3 regions of the Halorhodospira halophila SL1 genome follow, and region 2 is predicted to be linked to each of the others. Evidence: riboswitches for the same ligand, from Rfam matches in the RefSeq annotation. Region 2 holds a riboswitch; each other region holds the start of a gene.

Region 1 (7,685 bases), 640 kb from region 2:
GCCGTGGTGATCGCCTTCACCGGCGGCCGGCCCGGCATGATCTCCGGGGCGACGGCGGCGATGGCGCTGCTGATGATCACCCTGGTCAAGGACCACGGGCTGGAGTACCTGCTGTTCGCTACGCTGCTGACCGGCGTGCTGCAGATCATCGCCGGCTACCTGCGGGTCGGGCAGTTGATGCGCTTTATCTCCAACTCGGTGATGACCGGGTTCGTGAACGCCCTGGCGATCCTCATCTTCATGGCGCAGCTACCCGAGCTGATCGATGTCCCCTGGGCGGTGTACCCCATGGTCGCCGGTGGCCTGGCGCTGATCTATCTGCTCCCCTACCTGACGCGGCTGGTGCCGTCGCCGCTGGTCACCATCGTGGTGCTGACCACGATCGCCTGGTTCCTCGGTATGGACGTCCCCACCGTCGGTGATATGGGCAAGTTGCCGGATACCCTGCCGGTCTTCCTCTGGCCCGACGTCCCGTTGAACCTAGAGACGTTGTGGATCGTCCTGCCTTATGCCTTGGCGCTGACCGTGGTGGGGCTGCTCGAGTCGATGATGACCCAGGGGATCGTCGACAACCTGACCGATACGGAGACGGACCGCGACCGCGAGTGCAAGGGGCAGGGCATTGCCAACATCGCCGCCGGTAGTGTGGGCGGCATGGCCGGCTGCGCGATGATCGGTCAGTCCATCATCAATGTGAAATCCGGTGGCCGGGGGCGGCTGTCCTCGCTGGTGGCCGGTGTCGTCCTGCTGGTCCTGGTGGTCTTCCTCACCCCGCTGCTGGAGATGATCCCCATGGCCGCCCTGGTTGCCGTGATGATCATGGTGGCCATCGGTACCTTTAGTTGGCGGTCGCTTCGCGATATGAAGGACCACCCGCTGAGTACCAACATCGTCATGGTCAGCATGGTGGGCGTGACCGTGTTCACCCACAATCTGGCCATCGGCGTGCTCACCGGCGTGCTCCTCGCCTCGCTGTTCTTCGCCAACAAGGTCAGTCGCTTTATGTACGTCCGCTCCGACGTGCAGTCGCTGCCCGATGACCAGACTCTGCACCGGCGCTACGAGGTGGTCGGCCAAGTCTTCTTCGCCTCCGCCGAGCGCTTCCGGGAGTCCTTCGACTTCGGCGAGGACCTGGATACGGTCACCATCGACCTGACCCGGGCGCACTTCTGGGACATTACGTCGGTGGCAGCGCTTGACCGGGTCGTCATAAACTTCCGCCGCGAAGGCGTTGAGGTGGAGATCGTCGGCATGAATGAGGCGACGGCCACCATCGTTGATCGCTACGCGGTCCATAACGAGCCGGACGCCGTCGAGCGGCTGATGGGCCACTGAGCACGCAATGGAGTCCGAACGAATGAGCAAAGTCATTGCCAGTGTCGACGGGTCCCGCTCGTCGCCGGCCGTCTGTGATCATGCGGTCTGGGCAGCGAAACGGCTGGATGCGCCCCTGACCTTTCTGCACGCATTCCGCAACCCGCACGGCGAGCGCGATCGGGATCTCAGCGGCAATCTGACCTTTGGGGTGCGCGAGAATCTCCTCGACGAGATGGTTACGCTCGAGGAGCAGCGCGGCAAACTCGCCCGCGAACAGGCGCGTGCCATCCTGGAGGACGCCATGGCCCGGGCCCGCGAGCAGGGCATCGAGAATCCCGGCCGGCTGCTGCGCAACGGCGAGGTTACCGACGTGCTGGCCGACGCCCAGGACGAGATGCGGCTGCTGGTCCTTGGCAAGCAGGGCGAGGACGGCGACGCCCTGGCGCAGCACATCGGCAGCCATCTGGAGAGCACCATCCGCCGGGTGCAGAAGCCGATCCTCGTTGCCCCCCTGGATTTCCGGGAGCCGGAACGCTTCCTGATCGCCTACGACGGGAGCCCGGCAGCCCAGAAGGTGGTGGACCGCATCACCGAGAGCCCGCTGCTTCAGGGCCTCGAGGCGCACCTGTTGCTGGTGGATGCCGATACGGCGGTCAACCGTGAGCGCCTGCTGGGGCCGCGCCAGCAGCTGGAGGAAGCCGGGTATACCGTGCACGCCGAGGTCCGCCCGGGCGGCATCGATGAGACCGTGTGCAACTACCGCAAGGAGAAGGACATTCACCTGATGGCCATGGGGGCCTTCGGCCACTCGCGGCTGCGCCGGTTCTTTGTCGGCAGTACCACGACGCACATGATCATGCGTTCGAGCACGCCGCTGCTCATCCTGCGTTAGGAGCGGCCGTGGGCACGCCCGCGCTGATGCTCGCCGCGCCCGGCTCGGGGCAGGGCAAGTCGATGATCACGGCAGCCCTGGCCCGGCTGCACCGCAACGCCGGACGGCGGGTGCGGGTGTTCAAGCACGGGCCGGACTACCTGGATCCGATGATCCAGGAACGGGCCTCCGGGGCTCCGGTGTATCAGCTCCACCCGTGGATGACCGGGGCTGCCGAGTGCCGCGACCGCCTGGCCGCCGCGGCCCGCGAGGCCGACGTGGTGCTGGTGGAGGGGTCCATGGGGCTGTTCGACGGGGACCCTTCCAGTGCCGACTTGGCGGCGTTGGCCGGTCTGCCGGTGGCGCTGGTGATCGACGCCCGCGCCATGGCCGAGACCTTCGGCGCCGTGGTCGGTGGGTTGGCCCGGCACCGCGCGGATGTGCAGGTGATCGGCGCCATCGCCAACCGGGTGGGCAGCCCTGGCCACGCGCGCATGCTCGCCGGCAGTCTGCCCGAGGGGGTGGCCTGGTTGGGGGCGGTGCCCCGCGACGACGCCATGCATCTGCCCGATCGCCATCTGGGGCTGGTCCAGGCCGACGAGGTGGCCGACCTGGATGCGCGTCTGGATGCGGCAGCGGCCGTGCTGGCCGATGCCGGGCTCGGTGCACTGCCCCCGGCGGTCACCCTGGAGGCCGATCCGTTGCCGCCACCGCCGCGACGGCTGGTCGGTCAGCGGATCGCCGTGGCCCGGGATGCGGCCTTCGCCTTCATCTACCGTGGCAATCTGGAGCTGCTCGAAGCGATGGGGGCGGAGGTGGTGCCGTTCTCGCCGCTGCACGACACTGCGCTGCCGGCCTGTGACGCCCTGTGGCTACCCGGCGGTTACCCGGAGCTCCACGCCGCCACCCTGGCTGCCAACAGCGGGCTGTGGGCGGCGATCCACGCGCACCACCAGGCCGGCAAGCCGATCCTCGCCGAGTGCGGCGGGCTGATGTACTGCGCCGAGTCCCTGGTGGACGGCGAGGGGGTGACGCACCCGATGCTTGGGCTGTTGCCCGGGCGCGTCGAGATGGCCGGTCGCCTGACCGGGATCGGCCTGCAGAGCCTGGCGCGACCGGACGGCGAGCTGCGCGGCCACACCTTCCACCACTCCCGGCTGGAGACCGCCCTGGAGCCGGCGGAGTCTACCACCCGGCGCAGTGGCAGCCCGGCCGAGGCGGTCTATCGGGTCGGGTCGCTGACGGCCACCTACTTCCACGCCTATTTCCCCTCGGCTCCCGAGGTCGTCGCCGGCCTGTTCAGTCGTTAGGCTACGTCGATCTGCCGCCGGTGCCCGGTGGTCCCCCGAAGGTAAGGAGGTGAGAGAAGCGATGCGTGAAGATGCGAAGGATCCGCAACGCCACGCCGCGCGCATGGAGCGCAAGAGAGCGGTGATGGAAGAGCGCCGGTCCCGCGCCCAGCAGGATCGGGGTGTGCTGCTGGTGCTCACCGGTTCCGGGAAGGGCAAGAGCTCCTCGGCGCTGGGGATGGTCGCGCGTACCCTCGGTCACGGCCGCACGGCCGGAGTGATGCAGTTCATCAAGGGACGGCAGGCCACCGGCGAAGAGGCCTTCTTCCGCGATCAGCCCGGGGTGGACTGGCAGGTGATGGGCGAGGGCTTCACCTGGGAGACCGCCGATCGCGAGCGGGATGTGGCGGCGGCCCAGGCAGCCTGGCGGGCTGCCCGGGGGTGGTTGTGCGAGCAGGGCCCGTCGCTGGTGGTGCTCGACGAGCTGTGCACCGTCCTGCGCTACGAGTACCTGGAGCTTGGCGAGGTGCTCGATGATCTGTCCCGGCGGCCCTACGGGCAGCACGTGGTAGTCACCGGGCGCTACGCCCCGCAGCCGCTGATCGACGCCGCGGATACGGTCAGCGAGATCGCCTCGGCCCGTCACGCCTTCGAGGCCGGGGTCCGCGCCCAGCCGGGGATCGAGTGGTGAGAGCCCGCACCCTGATGCTCCAGGGCACCTGCTCCGGCGCCGGCAAGACGGCGCTGGTGGCGGGGCTGTGCCGGCTGCTCGCCCGCCACGGCGTCCGCGTGGCGCCGTTCAAGCCGCAGAACATGAGCAACAATGCGGCGGTCACCGCCGACGGTGGCGAGATCGGGCGCGGTCAGTGGCTTCAGGCCCTGGCTGCTGGGCTGCCGGCGCACACCGACATGAACCCGGTGCTACTCAAGCCCGAGGCCGAGCGCACCGCCCAGGTGGTGGTCCAGGGCCACGTCACCGGGCGGCTGGAGGCGCGCGCCTTCCGCGAGGCCCGCCAGCCGCTGCTGCCGCCGGTGCTCGAGTCCTTCCAGCGCCTGTGCGCCGCCTACGACGTGGTGCTGGTGGAGGGGGCGGGTTCGCCGGCGGAGCCCAACCTGCGCCAGGGGGATATCGCCAACATGGGCTTTGCCGAGGCGGCCGATGTGCCGGTCTGGCTGGTCGGCGACATCGATCGCGGCGGGGTCTTCGCCTCCCTGCTCGGCACCCTGGAGTGGCTCGACGACGCCGACCGGCGCCGGGTGGAGGCGCTGATCATCAACCGTTTCCGCGGTAGCCCCGAACTCCTCGGCGAGGCGCCAGCCCAGCTGGAGGCCCGGGGCGGGGTGCCGGTGATCGGCGTCGTCCCCGCCGTGCCCGATCTGCACTTGCCCGAGGAGGATGCCCCGTACCGGATGGCCGGGCCGCGCGGCTCCGGCGGCGCCCTGCAAGTGGTGGCGGTGGCCTATCCGCGGATGAGCAACCACGACGATCTCGACGCCCTGGACGCCGAGTCCGGGGTGCACGTTCGCTTCGCCCGCCAGCCCCGGGAGCTCGACGGCGCCGATCTCATCGTCCTGCCCGGGTCCAAGCACGTCTTCTCGGATCTGGCCTGGCTGCGCGAGTCGGGCATGGCCGAGGCGCTCTATCGCCACTGCCGCTATGGGGGTCGGGTGGTCGGCCTCTGCGGCGGGCTGCAGATGCTCGGCGAGGGCATCGAAGACCCGGAAGGCGTCGAGGGCGGCGGCAGCGCACCGGGGCTGGGTCTGCTGCCGGTGCACACCCGTCTGGCGCCGACCAAGCAGCTCGCCGAGGTGCACGGCCACGCCGAGTGGCCGGCGCCCGTGGCGGTCACCGGCTACGAGATCCACCACGGCGTAACCGGCGCCCAAGAGGGGCTCTTCCCCTTCGTGGCGCGCTCCGATGACGGTCGCGTGCTCGGCAGCTACCTCCACCGGCTGTTCGACAGCGGACCGTTCCGCCGTGCCCTGCTGGTGGAGTGGTTCGCCCTGGAGGGCGAGGGCGGCGACGAGCAGGCGCGCATCGAGGCGGAGCTGGACCGGCTCGCCGACACCCTGGAGCAGGCCCTCGAGCCGGGCTGGTTAAAGGCGCTGGGCGTACCTGCGCGGCCGTCGACCTAGGCGCTCGTCCCGTCCGTGGTTCCTCCCCGACGGGGGTACGAGGACTGTCTGCTGCGACGAACTGTCCGGCTCATCGATTTGCAACCGCCCGTTCGGCCCGCCTAGACTCCGCCCCTTCGATGTGGGTGCCCGTCGGCGAGATCGGATCGTCGGCGGGTTAAACGGGAAGTCCGGTCCAGCTGCCTCGCTGCAGTGAAGCCGGCGCTGCCCCCGCAACGGTAGGTGGGGCCTGCGGATCACAGGCCACTGCGAGACAGCCGTCATCCGGCGGCCCTCGTGGGAAGGCGGTCCGCACCGGCGCGTCCAGCGCCCCCCACGAGCCCGGAGACCGGCCCACAGCAACCCATGAAACGGCGTGCGGGCGGCGCGCCTGGGGGGCAACAGTCGGTCTGACCCGCCTTCTGGCGCGGCGGCGTTTCGTCGTCGGGCCTCCCCCAGCAGAAGTCGCCAGCGCCCGTCGCAAGACGAGGAGCGCTGACCATGAACACCCATGAACCAACGGCTGTGCGCCTGTTAGGCGCCCTGCTGGCTGCGGCGGTCTCGGTACCGGCCGGGGCCGCGGAGGAGGGCGATGAGCACGCGTCCTCCACCAGCCTCTCGCCGGTGCGCATCGAGGCCGGCGGCGATCCCCTGGGCCGCGGCGTGGCCAGCGAAGCCCTGCAGCGCCGCCAGGCCTCGAGCAGCGCCGAGATCTTCCGCGGCGAGGCCTCGGCCGGGGTCGGCGGTGGCAGCCGCAACGCGCAGCGGCTCTACCTGCGCGGTGTCGAGTCCAACAACCTCAACGTCACCGTGGACGGGGCCCGCCAGGGGCGGGACCTCCACCAGCACCGCGGCGGCCTCACCGGTCTGGACCCGGATCTGCTGCGGGCGGCCGATCTCGACCCGCGTCCGGCGGCGGACCAGGGCCCCGGTGCGCTGGGCGGTTCGGTGCGCTTCGAGACGGTGGACGCCCAGGATCTGCTCGACCCCGACGAAGAGACTGGGGCCCGCCTGCGCGCCGGCTACGCCAGCGCCGACGAGGCCGAGCGCGGCTCGGCCACCGCCTTCGGCCGGCTGGGCGGCGACTGGGGCGCCCTGGCCCATATCGGTGCGGTCAACCGGGACGACTACCGGGTCGGCGGCGGCGACACCATGCCGTACTCCGGCGGGCGCGATCGCGACTACCTGGCGCGCATCAGCCGCGTGCCGGCATCGGGCCATCAGCTGCGTCTCGGCGTGCAGCGCAACACCTTCGAGGGGGATCACCATTACGGCTCCTGGGGCAGTGACTTCGGTGATCCGAGCGAGACGACACGCCAAGACCCGGTGGGCCAGGAGCAGCGCCGCGACACCTGGACCGCCGAGCACCGCTACCGCCCGGCCGACCCCCACGTGGACTGGCAGGCCCGGGTCTACCGCAACGACAACCGCCTGGAACGCCAGGACGACAACACCACCACCCGCGCCGTCGAGCAAGGCGGCGACCTGCGCAACACCTTCACCCTGGACGCCGGGCCGACCCGTCACCGGCTCACCGCCGGTTTCGACTACTACACCGAGGACGGGCGCAGCGACCCCCACGGAGGCGGCTCGAGGCTCAGTCACCAGTCGCGCAACTTCGGCGCCTTCGTGCAGAACCGCATGGCCTGGGAGCGGTTGCGCCTCTCCGCCGGGCTGCGTTACGACGACTATGTCACCGACCTGCAGGAGGAGACCCTCCAAGGCGATGCCGTCTCGCCCAACTTCAGTGCGGAGTACGACCTGACTGCCGGGTGGACCGCCTTCGCCGGCTACGGCGAGGCGGTCAGTGGCGCCGGGATCCTGCCGATCGGCTGGCTGGCCTACATCGACGACGAAGAGACCAATCTGAATGACGGCGAGCCGTTCGAGGCCGAGGAGTCCCGCCGGCGCGAGGGCGGCCTGCGCTACCAGGGGCGGGATCTGATCACGGCCCGGGACCGCTTCGACTTCGAGGCGACGCTCTTCGAGACGCGGATCAAAAACAGTGTTGAGCGGGATGACCCGTGGGGCACACCGCACCAGCACAACCTGCCGCCCGATAGGCGACATGACGCGTTCTGGGATGAGGACGC
Region 2 (7,685 bases):
GCCGCCGCGCGGTGCGGGCAGCCGTCGCACTCGAGCATCGCCTGTCCCGCACGCGCCTCCTCCACCCGCTGGGCGATCAGTGCGAAGACCTCCGGTTCAAAACCGAGGTAATCCGCCAGGGCGAACGCCGTCTGCGGGTACTGAACCCGCAGACGCGCCACCTGCTGCTCAATACGCTCGATCAGCCGCCCGGTGAACAGGTAATACGGCAGGACCACCTGCTGCGTCATGCCCAACAGGGAGTGACGCCGCACCACGGCCTCCAGGCGGGGGTGGGTGACGCCGGTGAAGGCGATATCGACCAGTTCGTGCTCGCCGCCCTCGTAGAGCCAGCGGCCCAGCCGCGCCAACTCCCCGTTGGCCGTACGATCCGAGGATCCGCGACCCAGCAGGATCACCCCGGTGGTCCGCGGATCGGGCACACTCAGGGCCTGCATGGCGTCACGCAGGCGGCGCTCGACCAGGCCCAGCGTCGTTTCACTCACGCCCAGATGGCGCGCCAGACGGAAATCGACCCCCGGGTGCCGGGCACGGGCAGCCTCGATCTGCTCGGGCACCTCGAGCTTCACGTGCCCGGCGGCGTTAAGGATCAGTGGGACCGCGATGACCCGATCCGCCCGCGCCGCGGCCCGATCCAGCCCCTCGCCAAGCAGCGGATCCGCGAACTCGATGAAACAGGTCTCCAGCAGCCAATCCGGGTAGTGCTCGGCCAGCAGGTCGGCGAACCGGCGGATCTCCTCGTTGCCGTCCTCCTGGCGCGAGCCATGCCCAATCAACAGGATACAGTCAGTCATGCATGTCGTTCCTCAATTTTCGCGGCGGCGGAAACGGTGGCCGAAACCGGGGTCGTAAAGCCGTGAGCGCGCCGCCGGTGCCGCCTCCCGCGCCCCGAGCGTCGGACCGACCAGGATCATGGTCTGGCTGTTGAGCCCCGCCGCGCGGCAGTCCGCGGCCAGGTCGCGGATGCAGGTACGCAGGACCTGTTCGACCCCGGGCCAGGAGGCGCGGTGGACCACCACCACCGGGGCGTCGTCGTCCCAGCCGCCACCGCGCAGGGCATCGGCCAGGCGTTCCAGGAGGGTGATCGACAGGTAGACACACAGGGTGCTGCCGTGCCGCGCCAGATCGGCAAGCTGTTCCCCCGCCGGCATCGGGGTGCGCCCCTCCACCCGGGTGAAGATCACCGTCTGCGTGCCCTCCGGCAGGGTCAGGCTCTCGCCGGCCGCCGCCGCCGCGGCCATGGCCGACGTGACCCCGGGAACCAGATGGACTGGGATCCCCGCGGCGTCCAGCGGGCGCACGATCTCCACGAAGGCCCCGTATAGCCCCGGATCACCGGGTTGAAGGCGGACCACACAGCCCCCGGCGCGGGCGCGCTCGAGCAGCCAGTCCTGGATCTGTTCCAAGGTCATCCCTTTGGAGTCGGCGACCTCGCAGTGCGCCGGCGCCCAGTCGAGCACCTCGGCCGGCACCAGCGAACCGGCGTAGAGCACGGCGTCCGCCGCAGCCACCCGATCCCGCCCGCGAACCGTGATTAGATCGGCCGCCCCGGGACCGGCCCCCACAAACCAGACCTCCCCCTTCATCCGCGTCCCCTCTCTTGCAACTGGTAACCGGCCACAAACGGTGCCCGCTGATGCTCGACGACGTGAACGTCCACGTCGTAGGCGGCACGCAGAGTCGGCGTGTCGATGACGGCCTGCGGCGGGCCGTCGGCCATCACCCGGCCGTCGCGCAGGAGCACGATGCGGTCGGCCAGCTGTACGGCGATGTTGATATCGTGGAGCACCACCAGCACCCCCTGCCCCTGCTCCCGCGCACACTCGGTGAGGATCTCGATGGCGTCGCGCTTGTGCTTCATGTCCAGGTGGTTGGTCGGCTCATCGAGGAGCAGGAAGGGGGTCTGGCGAACCAGAGCCCGGGCGATGGCCGCCTTCTGCCGCTGCCCGCCGCTGATCTCGGTCAGCGGTGACTGGGCCAGGTCGGCCATGCCCAGACGCTGGAGCACCGCCTCGGCACGGGCAAGATCGGCCGGGTCGTGACGCCAACTCGCCCGGCGCAGGCCAAGCAACACGCTCTCAAGTACGGTCAGCGGGTAGACGGCATCGGTGGTCTGCGCGACGTAGGAGAGCGAGCGGGCGATGCGGGCCTGGCGCTGCCCCTTCACGGGCTCACCGGCGATGGTGATGTGCCCGTGGCGCGGCCGCAGGATGCCGGTGATGCACTTGAGCAGGGTGCTCTTGCCGGAGCCGTTGGGCCCGATCAGGGCCACCACCTCGCCGGCGGCTACGCGGGTATCCACGCCCTGCAAGACCTCGCTGCGCCGATAGGCGTAGCGAACACCTCGTAGTTCGATGGCCGGACGGGTCACGGTCCCGACCCTCCTTCGCGGCGACGCAGGATCAGGTAGATGAACAGCGGCGAGCCGATGAAGGCCGTCACCACACCCACCGGCAGCACCACCGAAGCGAAGGCGTGCAACGACACCAAGTCGGCCAGGGCCAGCAGCAGTGCGCCGATCAGCGCTGCAGCCGGGATCAGGAAACGGTGATCCGAACCGATCAGGAGCCGGGCCAGATGGGGCGCCACCAGCCCCAGGAAGCCGATCCCACCGGTGAAGGCGACGGTCACCGCCACGAGAAGCGCCACCAGGAACATCAGTCCGATGCGCAGGCGCCCGACGGCAATCCCCAGGCTAGTGGCGGTTTCATCACCGAGCAGTAGTCGGTTCAGGTCGCCACTCTTCCACAGGAAGACCGGCAGCGTGACCGTCAACGCCACCGTGATGAACACGAAGCTCTCCCAGTCGGCACGGCTGAGGCTGCCCACGCTCCAGAACATGACCTCCCGGGTGGCATCGGCGTCGGCGAAGTAGATCAGCAGCGTCGTGGTGGCCCCGAAGAAGTACATCAGGGCGATCCCCGCGAGGATCAGGCTCATCGGCGTCGCCCCCTTCCACTGCCCGATGAGCAGGATGAGCAGCGACACCGCCATCGCAAAGAGGAAGGCATTGCCGACGATGCCGTAGACGCCGAAGGCCGAGAACCCGAAGATGATCGCCAGCGCCGCCCCCAGCGAGGCGCCGGAGGCGATCCCCAGGGTGAACGGTGAGGCCATCGGATTGCGCAGCAGGCTCTGCAGGATCACCCCACCGAGCGCCAGCCCCATGCCGGCCACGACGGCGGTGGCCAGGCGCGGCAGGCGGATGTTCCAGACCACGTTCTCGGTCTGCGCGCTGACCCACGACGCCCCCAGCGGCCGACCCAGCACCGCCTGCACCACCTCGCTCAGCGGGATCCCCATGGGGCCGAGTCCCAGGCCAAGAACGAACGTCGCCACCAGGGCCGCAGCCAGGCCCAAAAGGATCAGGGTCTTCCACCAGATCGCCCGCGCGTAATCATCGAGCAGCCCGCCGGGAGGCGCTGGCCGGGAGGCGCTATCGGCGGTCAACTCAGTCATCGTCCAGGCTGCTGAGCTCCTGGAGCCGATCGTACAGCCCGGGGTCGCCGTAGAAGACCTCCAGGATCTCCTCACCGCGATCCCGGAGATCGACGTCGGCCATAGCCTCCGGGTAGAGCACCCGGGCCATGTGCACCAGGTCGATCAGCCCGGTGGCCAGATCCCACCCCATGTAGGTGCCCTTGAAGCGGTGGATGCGTTCCGCCTCGACGGCCTTTACCCCGGAGAGCCGTTCATCATCCAGGACCTCGTCACGGGCGACGCGGCTGGCCCGGGACGGGGTGTGGAGGAAGATGTGCGCCGGATCCCAGCTCACCAGCTCCTCGGCGCTGACCTCGCCGTCACCACCGGGCCGACCAGCGGTCACCAGCTCGGCACCCAGCTGCTCGACGGGAAAGTAGAAGGAGACGTGGTTGTAGAGGTTGCGCCGGTGGGCCAGGTAGATCCGTGGCGGTTCCTCGTCGGCGACCTGCTCCTGCACCTCGGAGACCGTCGCATCGTAGAAATCGAGCAGTTCTTCCGCCCGCTCTTCGCGACCGGTCACGGTGCCGAGCAGCCGATAGGCCTGCTCGATCTGCGCCTCAATGGCCTCCTCGGAGGCCCGCTCGCGGCCCAGGGTATTCACCGCGACCACGGGGACGCCGAGCTGCTGCTGGTAGCGCTCGGCCTGCTCGGCCATCGCCTCGTCGTCGTCGCCGCGGCTGAAGGCCCAGTAGATGAACAGATCCGGATCGGTGGCGAGCACCCGCTCGGCGCTGAACTCCGACCCGGGCTGGCCGCCGCCGACCATGGCCACCTCGTCCAGGCGACCGAAGGCGCGGACTTCGATCGGCTTGGCCTCGGAAAAGCGCGAGCCGAACATGTCGCTGGGGATTCCGACCAGGCGATCCTCGACACCCAGGTGCAGCGCCATGCGGAAGGCATCGACATTGACCGTGGCGATCCGCTCCGCCGCCTCCGGAACTTCCACGCTGCGGCCGAGCATATCCTCGACCTCATGGGTATCCTGCGCGGGCCCATCGCGGCTTTCGTCGTTGGGGGTATCTCCGCACCCGCCGAGGATCAAACCGATCCCCGCGACGAGCGCGATGCACGGATGACGCTGCATGGCTCCTCCAGTCACTGGATCCGGGTACGCCATGCGGGGGGGCGGGTCGGAAACGGGCGCGCCGGGGCGCGGATGCAACGACCGTCACCGCCACGCACGGTTCCCCGCCGTGTGGCTGCGGCCCCCAGGCCGGTCTCCGGGCTTGCGAGCGGGGCCCCAGCCCCAAGCGCCGCGCCTTCCCGCACCGGGTGCCGGGGACACCGTGGATGCAGTGGCGATGCAGCGCCCGCACTCGCCTACCGTTGCGGGGACAGCGCCGGACTTGCCTGCGCCCGCGCAGGGCACAGTGCGCACCGACTTCCCGACCGTCCGCGGTGGCGCCGCACGGGCCTTACACCGAACGGACGGCCCCGGCATGGATCCAACTGCCGGGTCACCTGGGGAGGCTGGACTCTACGGGCGGGCGCTGCCGCCTGTCAACGCGGCGGGGCGACGAGGTCAATAGCCACGGACCGCCCCCTTGTGGCAGGATTCCCAAGTGCGCGTTAAGGGTATGGACGCCCGCGACCCCTCCCGACCCCCCGCCGGAGATGTCATGGGCAAAGAGGCACACCTTCCGTCCTTCTGTGGCGATGCCACCGAAACCGGGGCACTCGATGTCCTGCCGCTCAGCGACCAGGAGCCGCACCTACGGCTCAGCGAACGCTTCGAACGACTGCGCGCCCATATCAACCAGGCGCTGCCCCACGGTGCGGTCCACCGCATCGCCGTGGCCATTTACGAGCCGGACGCCGATCGGCTCAAGACCTACGGCGCCGGCGGCGATGCACCCAGCCCGTTGGATCGTTACGAGACCAACCTGGCCGATACCCCCACCCTGCGTGCCCTCGCCGAGGCACCGGGCGTACGGATCATCGACGATTACCAGGACCACCCCAGCCCCCGCCGCCATACCGCCAGCATCCGCGAGAGCGGTCTACGTTCCGGGATGATCCTGCCGCTGCACCACGAGCAGACCTTCGTCGGCTTCCTGTTCCTCAACTCCCGCCAGCCCGGCTATTTCCAGGGCCCGATCGTCAAGCAGCTAGCGCCGTACATCGACCTGGGTCGCCTGCTGGCAATCACCTCCATCCGCACTACGCAGACCCTCCGGGGTGCGGCACGCACGGCCATGGCTTTCGGGCGCGCGCGGGACGACGAGACCGGGGGACACCTGTCACGAATGGCGGAGTACAGCCGCCTCATCGCCCTGGAACTGGCCCAGACCCACCCCCTCAGCGACGAATACATCGAGATGGTCTACCAGTTCGCGCCGGTCCACGACGTGGGCAAGATCGCCGTCCCGGACGGCATCCTCCTTAAGCCGGGGCGACTCGCCGAGGAGGAGTTCGCGCAGATGCGCGAACACGTCAGCCGCGGCGTGGCCATGGTGCTGGCCATGACCGAGGAGCTGGGCCTCAGCGAGGACCGACGCGCGGCCATCATGCGTAATATCGTCGCCTACCACCACGAGCGCCTGGACGGCAGCGGTTACCCGACCGGTGCGCGCGGCGACCAGATCCCTCTGGAGGGGCGCATCGTCGCCGTAGCCGACGTCTTCGACGCCCTGACCAGCGAACGCCCCTACAAGCGCCCCTGGGGGTTTACCGAGGCCGCCGACACCCTGCACGCCGAAGCGGCGGCCGGGAAGCTGTGCGCCGAGTGCGTGGCGGCCTTTCTGCGCCGAAGCGTCGAGATCGAAGCGATCCGCGGCCGTCACGGGGTCCGCTGAGCTAGCTGCGCGCCTCGACGCGGCCGCAGTAGGCCTGCGGGATCCGGTAGACGTAGACCGGGGCGTCCAACCGCACCGGGGGCTGGTAGATCGCGCTGGGCCGCCAACCGGGTATGCGGAAGGTGTTGCTGACCACCAGCGCACCGGGCGGCAACTCCGCCCGCCATCGCGGCTCCAGCTCGCGGATGGCCTCCAGGTGCAGGTAACAGACCACCGCGGCGGCATCGCTGCAGGAGACGCGGCGCAGATCGCGGCGCCTGAATTCGACGTTGGGCACCGGCCACAGCCACTGCAGCACGCAGGCGAAGAGCCACGGCAGGGGCGAGAGCTCGTAGCCAATGACCCTGGCCCGCGGGCACCTGCGCCCGACGCTGCGGGCCAGGCCACCCCACCCCGAACCGGCCTCGACCACCGTGCCCTCCAGCTCCGCCGGCAGCGCCGCCCGAACCAGCTCATGACCCAAGCGACTGGAGGGCAGCGGCGAGATGCCGGTGACCATCGTATAGCCGACGATCAGCAGCATCCCCCCCAGCGTAACGACGAAGATCAACGCTTCCAGGAACACTGCACCTCCACGCAGCCTCGGACGACTCGGCGAGTATCACCCCTTGAACGCCGGAGTATACCCGCGTATTCCTTGATAGAATGCCTCGACACGGTAGCGAGTCAGAGACCATGAATCAGCGGGCCATCCCCACCAAGCGCGCCACCGTGCAGCCGAACGACCTGGTGGTCGGTAAGCCCGTCCCCTATGATATTGAGGACGCCTACGGCCATCTGCTGTTGCGGCGCGGATCGATCCTGCGCTCCCGAGAGCAGCTGGAGCGGCTGCTGCAGATCGGCCGGACCCCCTACCACGTCGCTGCCGGACGCGAGGACACCGGCGGGATCTCGAGGCGTCGCGAGCTGGCCCTGGCCGCCTTCCGCAACCCCTTCGACCTGATCTATCAGATCTCCCGAGCGCTGCAAGAGACCTTCAAATGGGTCGGCGAGGACAACGAGCGCTTCCTCCGCCGCCTCGACCACCTGGCCAGCCGCATCGGCGACCTGGTCGAGCGCGACGCCGATGCCGCCATCGGTGCCGCTCACCTCGATGAGGCGTTTGCCTACTCCATCCGCCACCCGATCCGCCAGGCGGTCCTCTGCGACGTCGTCGGCAGCCAGCTGGGCATCCCGGACAGCGAGCGACGCTCCATCGTCCTCGCTGCCCTGTCGGCGAACATCGGCATGCTCGAGACCCAGGATCGCCTGGCCCAGCAGACTACGCCGCTCGACGCCAACCAGCGCAGGGATCTGGAAGAGCATCCGATACGTTCGGTCGAACGCCTCTCCGCCGCCGGGGTCGAGGATACAACCTGGATCCAGGTCGTCGCCCAACACCACGAACGCCTCGACGGCAGCGGCTAC
Region 3 (7,685 bases), 660 kb from region 2:
CCCGATCTCCGGGTCGATGAGGAGATACTCCCGGAGCGAAGGGAGTTTGCGGTAGGCGGCAAACTTGGCACCCCGGTCGTACGCCGCCGTGGAGGGGGACAGCACCTCCACCACGAGGCACGGCGCCTCCTTGTGCTGGGACCGCTGATGATCGGCCGGATCGCAGGTCACCAGCACATCCGGGTAGAAGAAGGCGTCGGCAGCCGCCACCCGCACCTTCATGTCGGCCATGTACGTACGGCAGCCACCCCCGCGCAGCTGCTGGCGCAGCGCGCTGGCCACGTTCAGCGTCACGGTCACGTGGCGGTCCGAGGCCCCGCCCATGGCGAAGATCTCCCCCGCCACGAACTCGTGCTTGAGGGGTTGCTCCGCCTCCCAGGCGAGGTACGCCTCGGCGGTCATCCCGGCGGGCTGCGGATCGGCCATGGCTGGAACCTCGGGATACACAGTCATCGTCAGTGTAGCAGCGCTGCCCCGCCTTCCCGATCCTCTTCAGCCGGCAGAGCCGAACCACAGGCCGGCACACCACACACCCTGCTGTCATGACCCGCTTCCCCCCTGCCGCCGAGAAGCTGATCGTCACGCTAAGCGCCCTCATCCGCCGCCCGCTGACCCGCCGGACGCCAGAGCACCTCGCCGCCGTTCTCGTAGCGGGAGAGAACCCGGGCAACGACGAAGAGCAGGTCGGAGAGGCGGTTGAGGTAGGCCATAGACTCGTCACGCACCGCCTCGTGATGGCTCAGGGCCACCAGCTTGCGCTCGGCCCGGCGACAGACCGCCCGGGCGATATGGCAGTCCGCCGTGGCCTTGCCGCCACCGGGGAGGATGAACTCCTTGAGGTGCGGCAGGGAATCGTTGAAGTACGCCAGCGCCCCATCCAGCCGTTCCACGGCCTCGAGGGGCAGCGCCGAGTGACCGGGCACAGCCAACTCGGCGCCCAGGTCGAAGAGCTCGTTCTGGACCTGGGCCAGCACCGGCGCCACGTCTTCTGGCAACTCATGGGCCAGTAAGCGGCCCATGAAGCTGTTCAGCTCATCCACCTCGCCGAAGGCCTCGACCCGGTGGCTGTCCTTGTCCACCCGCGAACCGTCGCCGAGGCCGGTCCGGCCCTCGTCCCCGGTGCGGGTGGCGATCTTTGATAGACGGTTTCCCATGGTTCCTCCGTGCTCCGGTCTTGATCCATTTCCTGCCCGAGGCGGCGGCTGAAGATGCCGGCTCTCCAGCCGCGCGCTGAGCACTGCTCCAACTGCCTACCTGCTACTGCTGATTGAAGTGCAGCGAGACGTACACCGCCCGCCCCGGCTGGTTGTAGCCGCCCACCGTCTCGTACTCCTTGTCCAGGGCGTTCTCCAGCGTCCCGCGCAGGGTCCACTCCGGGGTGATGGCGTAGCTGGTGCGGAGATTGAGGAGGCCGTAGCCGGAGAGGCGCACGCGTTCCGACTGACTGGTAGCCATATCAAAATCGGTGTCATAGCTTCGCCCCCGCAGCAGGCCAGTGGCCCCCAAGGAAAAATCCCCCAGCTCGCGATCGATTTCCAATCGGAACGACTCACTCGGGCGCCGAAGCAACTCCTCACCCGTCTCCCGGTCCTCGTGATCGAGGTAGGTGAACGCGCCAGAAAACTGCCATTCCTGCCAGTGCGCCCCCGCCTCCAGCTCGGCACCGCGGATGCGGGCCTCTTCGACATTGCCAGGCTGCGTCCAATCCTGCTGACCATCCACTGGCTTATCAGCGATCAAATTGTCGATGTCCGTCCGGAACAGCGCTGCATCCACATAGCCCCTTCTGACCTGCCAGCGTGCACCCACCTCCGCAGAAGCGGACGTCTCGGCCTCAAGGTCCGTATTTCCTCCGGCAAGCAACCAATTCGGGTTTTCAGGTGCATACAGGTCGTTGAATGTCGGCGCCTTGAAAGCCGTGCCGTAGCTCGAACGCAGCCGAAGTCGATCCGTTGCGTCAAAGCCCCAGGCGACCTGACCGGTCACGTTGTCACCGTAAGCCTCGTTGTCGTCGTAACGCAGGCTGGCACCGAGGTCATGTCGGCCTAAATCCAACTCGAGCTGCGAATACGCACCGGCGTTGTACCGGCTGGTTTCGTCATAATCGTCGGCGGTGTCGACTTTCTCATCTCGCCAGTCACCGCCAAAGGCCCAGACATGCCCGGCGCCCCAATACAGCTCATTCCGCCAACTTACCTCGTGGCGTTCAGTGTACTGCCATGTCTCTCCCCGGCTATCGACGTTATCCTGCTCATCCTTCGCCTGGGAGACCGCCAGCTCGCTGAACCAGCGCTCGGTGAGGTCCCCGCGGACGCCGCCACGGAGGGCCTGGAAGTAGTGATCCGTCCAGTCCTCTTCGCCAAGTCTTGTCCCGTCGAACTCGTTTGTACCCTCTGAGCGGAACCCCGTCGCGAAGAGTTCGGCACCGCCGGGTAGCCGATGGCTGAAACGGCCGCTGAAGCTGGTGTTCTCAAAGCCGTCGGGGTCCTCATCTCCCTCACCGTCCTGGACGTTGATCCCGTCCGTCTCGTAGTGGCTGGCCGAGAGGGCGTAGCGGCTAGCCGCAGTCCCGCCAGAGACACCCAAACCGAATTCGTGGGTGTTGAACGACCCGGCGCCGCCGAAGGCACGGAAGCGCGGAGGGCCCTCCTCCCCCTGGCGGGTGAAGACCTGGACCACACCGCCGACGGCGTCGGCGCCGTAGACGCTGGTGCGCGGCCCGCGCACCACCTCGATGCGGTCAATCTCGGCAGGAGGCAGATATTGCCAGGCGGCCCCTCCTTGCGTCGCCGAATTCATCGGCACCCCATCGACCAGCAACAGGGTATGGTCAGAGTTGGTACCGCGCATGAACAGACTGGTGCTCTTGCCGAACGGACCCGACGTCGTCAGGCTCGACCCCGCCTGACCCTGCAGCAGATCCGAGACCTGCCGAGGCTGCTGGCGGTCGATCTGCTCGCGGTCGATGACGGAGACGGAGGACAGGGACTCATCGACGGTCTGGGCCATTCGAGTTGGCGTGACCACGAGGGGCGCGAGTTGTGCGGACTCCCCGTCGGTATCGGCGATCGCCGGGCCGGCACTTACGGCAAGACCGGCCGCCACACCCGCGGCGACCCGGCTGGTGGTGTTGCTGGGCATGCTTTCCTCCCTTCCGCGCGCCACCCGCACGCGCGTCGGTCCGGTTACACCGCAGGGAGGAAGACAGGGATGGGGGAAGGGTTCGCGCTTGCGCCCGGCAAACGGTGGCCTGCCCCGGTCTGCCGCCTCCCGCGGCACCTGGGTTCCCTCAGGCCGGTCTCCGGGCTCGTGGGTGGGGTCGGGTGACCCCGGGCGGATCGCCTTCCCGCAGGGCCCGCCGCCGAACGACGACGCCTTGCAGTGGCCTTCTGATCCGCCCCCCACCTACCGTTGCGGGGGCAGCGCCGGACTCGCCGCTGGGTGCGGCTGTACCGGTCTTCCCGTTTCACCCCGCCGCTGCTCGCGCGGGGCACCTGAGGAAGTTGGTACTCTAGGCAGCTCGCTCACCGGCGTCAAACCGCCACCGACCCGGACCACTGGAGCCGCTGCCGAGACGCCATGACCTGTTACCCGCCACTACGGGCCCCTGTGCGCCGCCGCCATGACGCCTGAGCCGCTGCGCGTGCTGCTCCTCGGCGGCACCGGCGAGGCGCTGACGCTCGGCCAAGCGCTGGAGCAGGAGCCCGGGATCGCCGCGGTCTACTCCGTGGCCGGGGTGACCCGCCACCCACGGCTACCTCAACTGCCGGTGCGTCGCGGCGGCTTCGGCGGCGCTGTCGGCCTGGCCGCGTACCTGCAGCAGCACGGCGTGCACTGCCTGGTCGATGCCACCCACCCCTTCGCTGCCGGCATCTCCGCCAACGCAGCGGCGGCCGCCCGGCAAACGGGGACAGCCTTGCTGGCGGTGCGCCGGCCGGCGTGGCAGCCGGGGCCGGATGAGCAGTGGCATCGGGTGGCCGACATGGCCGCCGCCGCCGAGGCGCTGGGGCCACAGTCGAGCCGGGTACTGCTGACCATCGGCAATCAGGAGGTCCCGGCCTTCTGCGCGGCACCCCACCACCGCTACTGGATCCGCTGCCTGGAGCAGCCGGCGCAGACCCCGCCCGGGGCGGAACTGCTCTTCCAGCGCGGGCCGTTCCGTTACGCCGACGAGTGCCGCCTGCTCCGCGCGCACGGCATCGACACCCTGGTCACCAAGAACGCCGGCGGGGCCGCCACCCGCAGCAAGCTGGATGCGGCTCGGGACTGCGGGGCCCGGATCGTGATGGTCGAGCGCCCGCCGGACCCGCCCGAGGCGGAGGTGGCCACCGACGTCGGGCACGCACTGGCGTGGCTCCGCAGCTACCTTCAAGGGCGCTGGTGACGCTTTGCTGCATCATGGATTCATTGAATCTAATTTGCTCGCCTGCTAACGTCCGACCCGCCAATGGGTGCCCGCCGAGGCCACTCCGCCTCGCGGGTTAAACGGGAAGACCGGTTCAGCCGCACCCAGCGGCGAGTCCGGCGCTGCCCCCGCAACGGTAGGTGGGTGGCGGCAGACCCCGAGAGCCACTGCGGATCGCACGTCCCCTGGGCGGCATCCGCGGGAAGGCAGTCTGCCGCCCGGAGGTCTTCTCACCTCCGCCCCACAAGCCCGGAGACCGGCCCATGGCCAACCGGAAGACCGCGGGAGGCGGTGCGCCGGGATCGGTCTCCAGTGCGCGCGGCATCCTGCCGGGCGTCGCCTCGGCTAGCCGAACCCCGCCCCACTGACTCCCCGCGGTACACGCAACCGCAATCGCGCACGGGCGGTGCGCAGAGGAGTCAGCATGGCTACAGGACAGCCCATCGCCAGGGCGCTGCTGAGCGGCGCCGCGGCCCTCCCCCTGATGGCAACACCGAAGGCTGGATCGGCCGAGGAACACCCCACCGTCCTCCCCGACCTGACCGTCACCGCAGCCACGCGCACGGAGCGCCAGGTGGAGCGGACACCGGCGGCCACGGAGATCCTATCCGGAGACGACATCCGGCGCAGCGGTGCTGCCATGCTCGATGAGGCGCTTCAGGCAGAGTCGAGCATCTACACCGGGGTAGACGGCAACACCTTCTCCATCCGCGGCGGCAACCGCGATGACATGCTCTATCTCATCGATGGCCGCCGCATCGCCGGCACCTCATCCCGTAGCAACGAACTCAACCGGATCCCGGTGAGCCATGTCGAGCGTATCGAGATCGTTAAGGGGCCCGGCAGCGTGGTCTACGGGGCGGACGCTGTGGCCGGTGTCATCAACGTGATCACGCGGCGGCCGGAGCCCGGCCTGGAAGGCGGCGTCTCCGCCCAGGCCGGAACGCCAACCGACGCGGAGGGCGGTGAGCAGTACCAAGGGGGCCTCTACCTGGGCGGTGGCACGCAAGATACGCGCTTTCGGCTCTTCGCCGACGCCCTCGAGCGCGAGGCGTACTCGGAGGAGACAACCACTCAACCCGACGAGGGTGGCGCTCCATCTTCCCAGACCTTCGATCGGGATCTCCGCCCATCCGCCGATGTGTACACCCTCCGCGGCGGAGTGACCCACTGGTTCACCGATCGCTTCCATATCGATCTCGAAGCCGGTTTCCTGACCGAGGAGCGGCAAGAGCGCCTCGTCCAAGGCAGCGGCCCGGGCAATATTGAAGACTTTGCAGCTGTGGAGACCGAGGAGAGCGACCGGCGCGACCTGGCGGCGACGGCGGAGTGGCTGGCCACCGAAAACCTGGAGCTGCGCTACCAGGCCTACGAGAGCCATTATAAGTTTGACCGTGTCCGGTCGCACCTTGCTCCGCAGGACTTCGCCTCGGACGCAGCAGATCGAGACTTCGGCTTCCGCGAGGCGACCTTCACCGAGCGCGTCAACGACTTCCTGGCACAATGGCAGCCGGCGCCCCGCCACACCGTGCTGACGGGCCTCGAGCACAAGCAGCAGATCTACCAGGACCTCCAGCCAGAAGACGAACCCGAGCACGACCAGTGGGTAGGCGGCGGCTTCCTGCAGCACGAGTGGCAAGCCACGGACCGCCTGGATCTGGTCTACGGCGCTCGGCATGACGAGACCTCCACGGAGGCGGACAGCACCTCGCTTCAGGCCGGAGCTGTTTACCGCCTGGCCCCCGAGGTCCGACTGCGCGCCCAGTACGCTGAAGGCTTCAAGCTGCCCGAGCTGCGCTCCTTTTACGTCGATACGGAAGATGGCCAGGGGCGCGAAGTTCGCGGCGCCTACGTCATTGACCCGGATGTTGGTAAGGACGAGACACACGAACTCGATCCCGAGAGCAGCCGCAACTACGAGTTCGGCATCGCCGGCGACCTGAATCTGCAAAGAGATATCACGGCGTTCTACGACATCGGACTCTTCTACACCGAGTACGATGATCGCATCGGGCGGGCACCGGGGAACGGTTACCAAACCTTCAAAAACGTCGACAGCGCCCGCGCCCAGGGGGCCGAGCTCAAGCTCGGCGCCGCCTTCGACCCGCAACTCGAGCTGACGCTGGCCGCCACCTACCTCGACGCCATCGACCGCGACAGCCGGGAGACCCTCACCGATACGCCTGAATGGACAGCGGTAGCCAAGGCGCTGTGGACGCCCACGGACCCGCTGGAGGTGCAATTACGCACCCGATACGTGGATGAAGTGCGCGTTGGCGACGACTGGGACAGCGCCTACACCCTCACCGGCCTGGATGTCGCGTATGCCCCTGCGGCCTGGGATGGGCTCAGGCTCCAGGGCGGTATCGAGAACCTGCTGGATGAGGGCAACGACTCCTCCCTTCGAGCCGACCCCGGGCGCTTCGCCCGTGCAGGTGTGCGGTATGATTTCTAGGCATGAGCGAGGATACCTCCCAGCCGACTGATCAACAGGCCGGCACCGCCCTGCGCCGGGGCTGGACCACCGGCGCCTGCGCCGCCGCCGCGGCGCGGGCGGCCTTCACGGGCCTGGTCAGCGGCAGCTTCCCCGACCCGGTCACCATCCGCCTGCCGCGGGACCGGAGCCCGGCCTTCGCCCTGGCCGTTCACGCTTGCGGCGACGGCTGGGCGCGGGCCGGCGTCATCAAGGACGCCGGCGACGATCCCGACGTCACCCACGGCGCGCTGGTCTCGGTGACCGCCCGCCCCGGGGCCCCGGGGCGCGGGGTGCAGCTCCGCGCCGGCCCCGGGGTCGGTACCGTGCGGCGCAGCGGCCTGCCCGTCGCGGCCGGTGAGCCGGCGATCAACCCCGGGCCGCGGGGCTATATCGAGCAGGGCATCGCTGAGGCCGCCGCGGCGCTGTCAGCCCCGACGGACGTCACACTGGAGCTCGCCATCGAGGACGGCGAGCGCCTGGCAGCGCAGACCCTCAACCCGCGCCTGGGGATCGAGGGCGGGCTCTCGGTGCTCGGCACCACCGGGTTGTTGGTGCCGTTCTCCTGCGCCGCCTGGATCGACGCGATCCAGCGCGGCATCGACGTGGCCCGCGCCGCCGGCATCGAGCACGTAGCCGGGAGCACCGGGCGCACCTCGGAGCAGGCCGTGCAGGCTTACCACCAACTCCCCGACGAGGCGTTGATCGACATGGGCGATTTCGTCGGCGGGATGCTCAAGTACCTGCGCCGCTATCCGGTGCCGCGGGTCACCATCGCCGGCGGTGTGGCCAAGATCACCAAGCTCG

What was found. Region 2 has a riboswitch for cobalamin ahead of HHAL_RS06855 (ABC transporter substrate-binding protein). Riboswitches for the same ligand answer to the same signal wherever they lie in the genome.
Region 1: another riboswitch for cobalamin. It lies ahead of HHAL_RS09635 (TonB-dependent receptor domain-containing protein); the one in region 2 lies ahead of HHAL_RS06855 (ABC transporter substrate-binding protein).
Region 3: another riboswitch for cobalamin. It lies ahead of HHAL_RS09735 (TonB-dependent receptor domain-containing protein); the one in region 2 lies ahead of HHAL_RS06855 (ABC transporter substrate-binding protein).

Annotation. Positions count from the first base shown of each region.
Region 1 covers NC_008789.1:2,100,441-2,108,125, reverse strand. Annotated here, with positions in the region: gene HHAL_RS09660 (SulP family inorganic anion transporter) at 1-1,335, shown strand, start outside; gene HHAL_RS09655 (universal stress protein) at 1,358-2,209, shown strand; gene HHAL_RS09650 (cobyrinic acid a,c-diamide synthase CobB) at 2,236-3,498, shown strand; gene cobO (cob(I)yrinic acid a,c-diamide adenosyltransferase) at 3,560-4,168, shown strand; gene HHAL_RS09640 (cobyric acid synthase) at 4,165-5,613, shown strand; cobalamin riboswitch at 5,720-5,964, shown strand; gene HHAL_RS09635 (TonB-dependent receptor domain-containing protein) at 6,094-7,685, shown strand, end outside.
Region 2 covers NC_008789.1:1,459,397-1,467,081, forward strand. Annotated here, with positions in the region: gene HHAL_RS06835 (sirohydrochlorin chelatase) at 1-794, opposite strand, end outside; gene cobM (precorrin-4 C(11)-methyltransferase) at 807-1,586, opposite strand; gene HHAL_RS06845 (ABC transporter ATP-binding protein) at 1,583-2,371, opposite strand; gene HHAL_RS06850 (FecCD family ABC transporter permease) at 2,368-3,459, opposite strand; gene HHAL_RS06855 (ABC transporter substrate-binding protein) at 3,452-4,567, opposite strand; cobalamin riboswitch at 4,698-4,871, opposite strand; gene HHAL_RS06860 (HD-GYP domain-containing protein) at 5,103-6,278, shown strand; gene HHAL_RS06865 (class I SAM-dependent methyltransferase) at 6,280-6,843, opposite strand; gene HHAL_RS06870 (HD-GYP domain-containing protein) at 6,954-7,685, shown strand, end outside.
Region 3 covers NC_008789.1:2,119,388-2,127,072, forward strand. Annotated here, with positions in the region: gene HHAL_RS09725 (Uma2 family endonuclease) at 1-426, opposite strand, end outside; gene HHAL_RS09730 (cob(I)yrinic acid a,c-diamide adenosyltransferase) at 585-1,154, opposite strand; gene HHAL_RS09735 (TonB-dependent receptor domain-containing protein) at 1,258-3,141, opposite strand; cobalamin riboswitch at 3,276-3,513, opposite strand; gene HHAL_RS09740 (cobalt-precorrin-6A reductase) at 3,623-4,384, shown strand; cobalamin riboswitch at 4,433-4,684, shown strand; gene HHAL_RS09745 (TonB-dependent receptor plug domain-containing protein) at 4,830-6,860, shown strand; gene HHAL_RS09750 (cobalt-precorrin-5B (C(1))-methyltransferase) at 6,863-7,685, shown strand, end outside.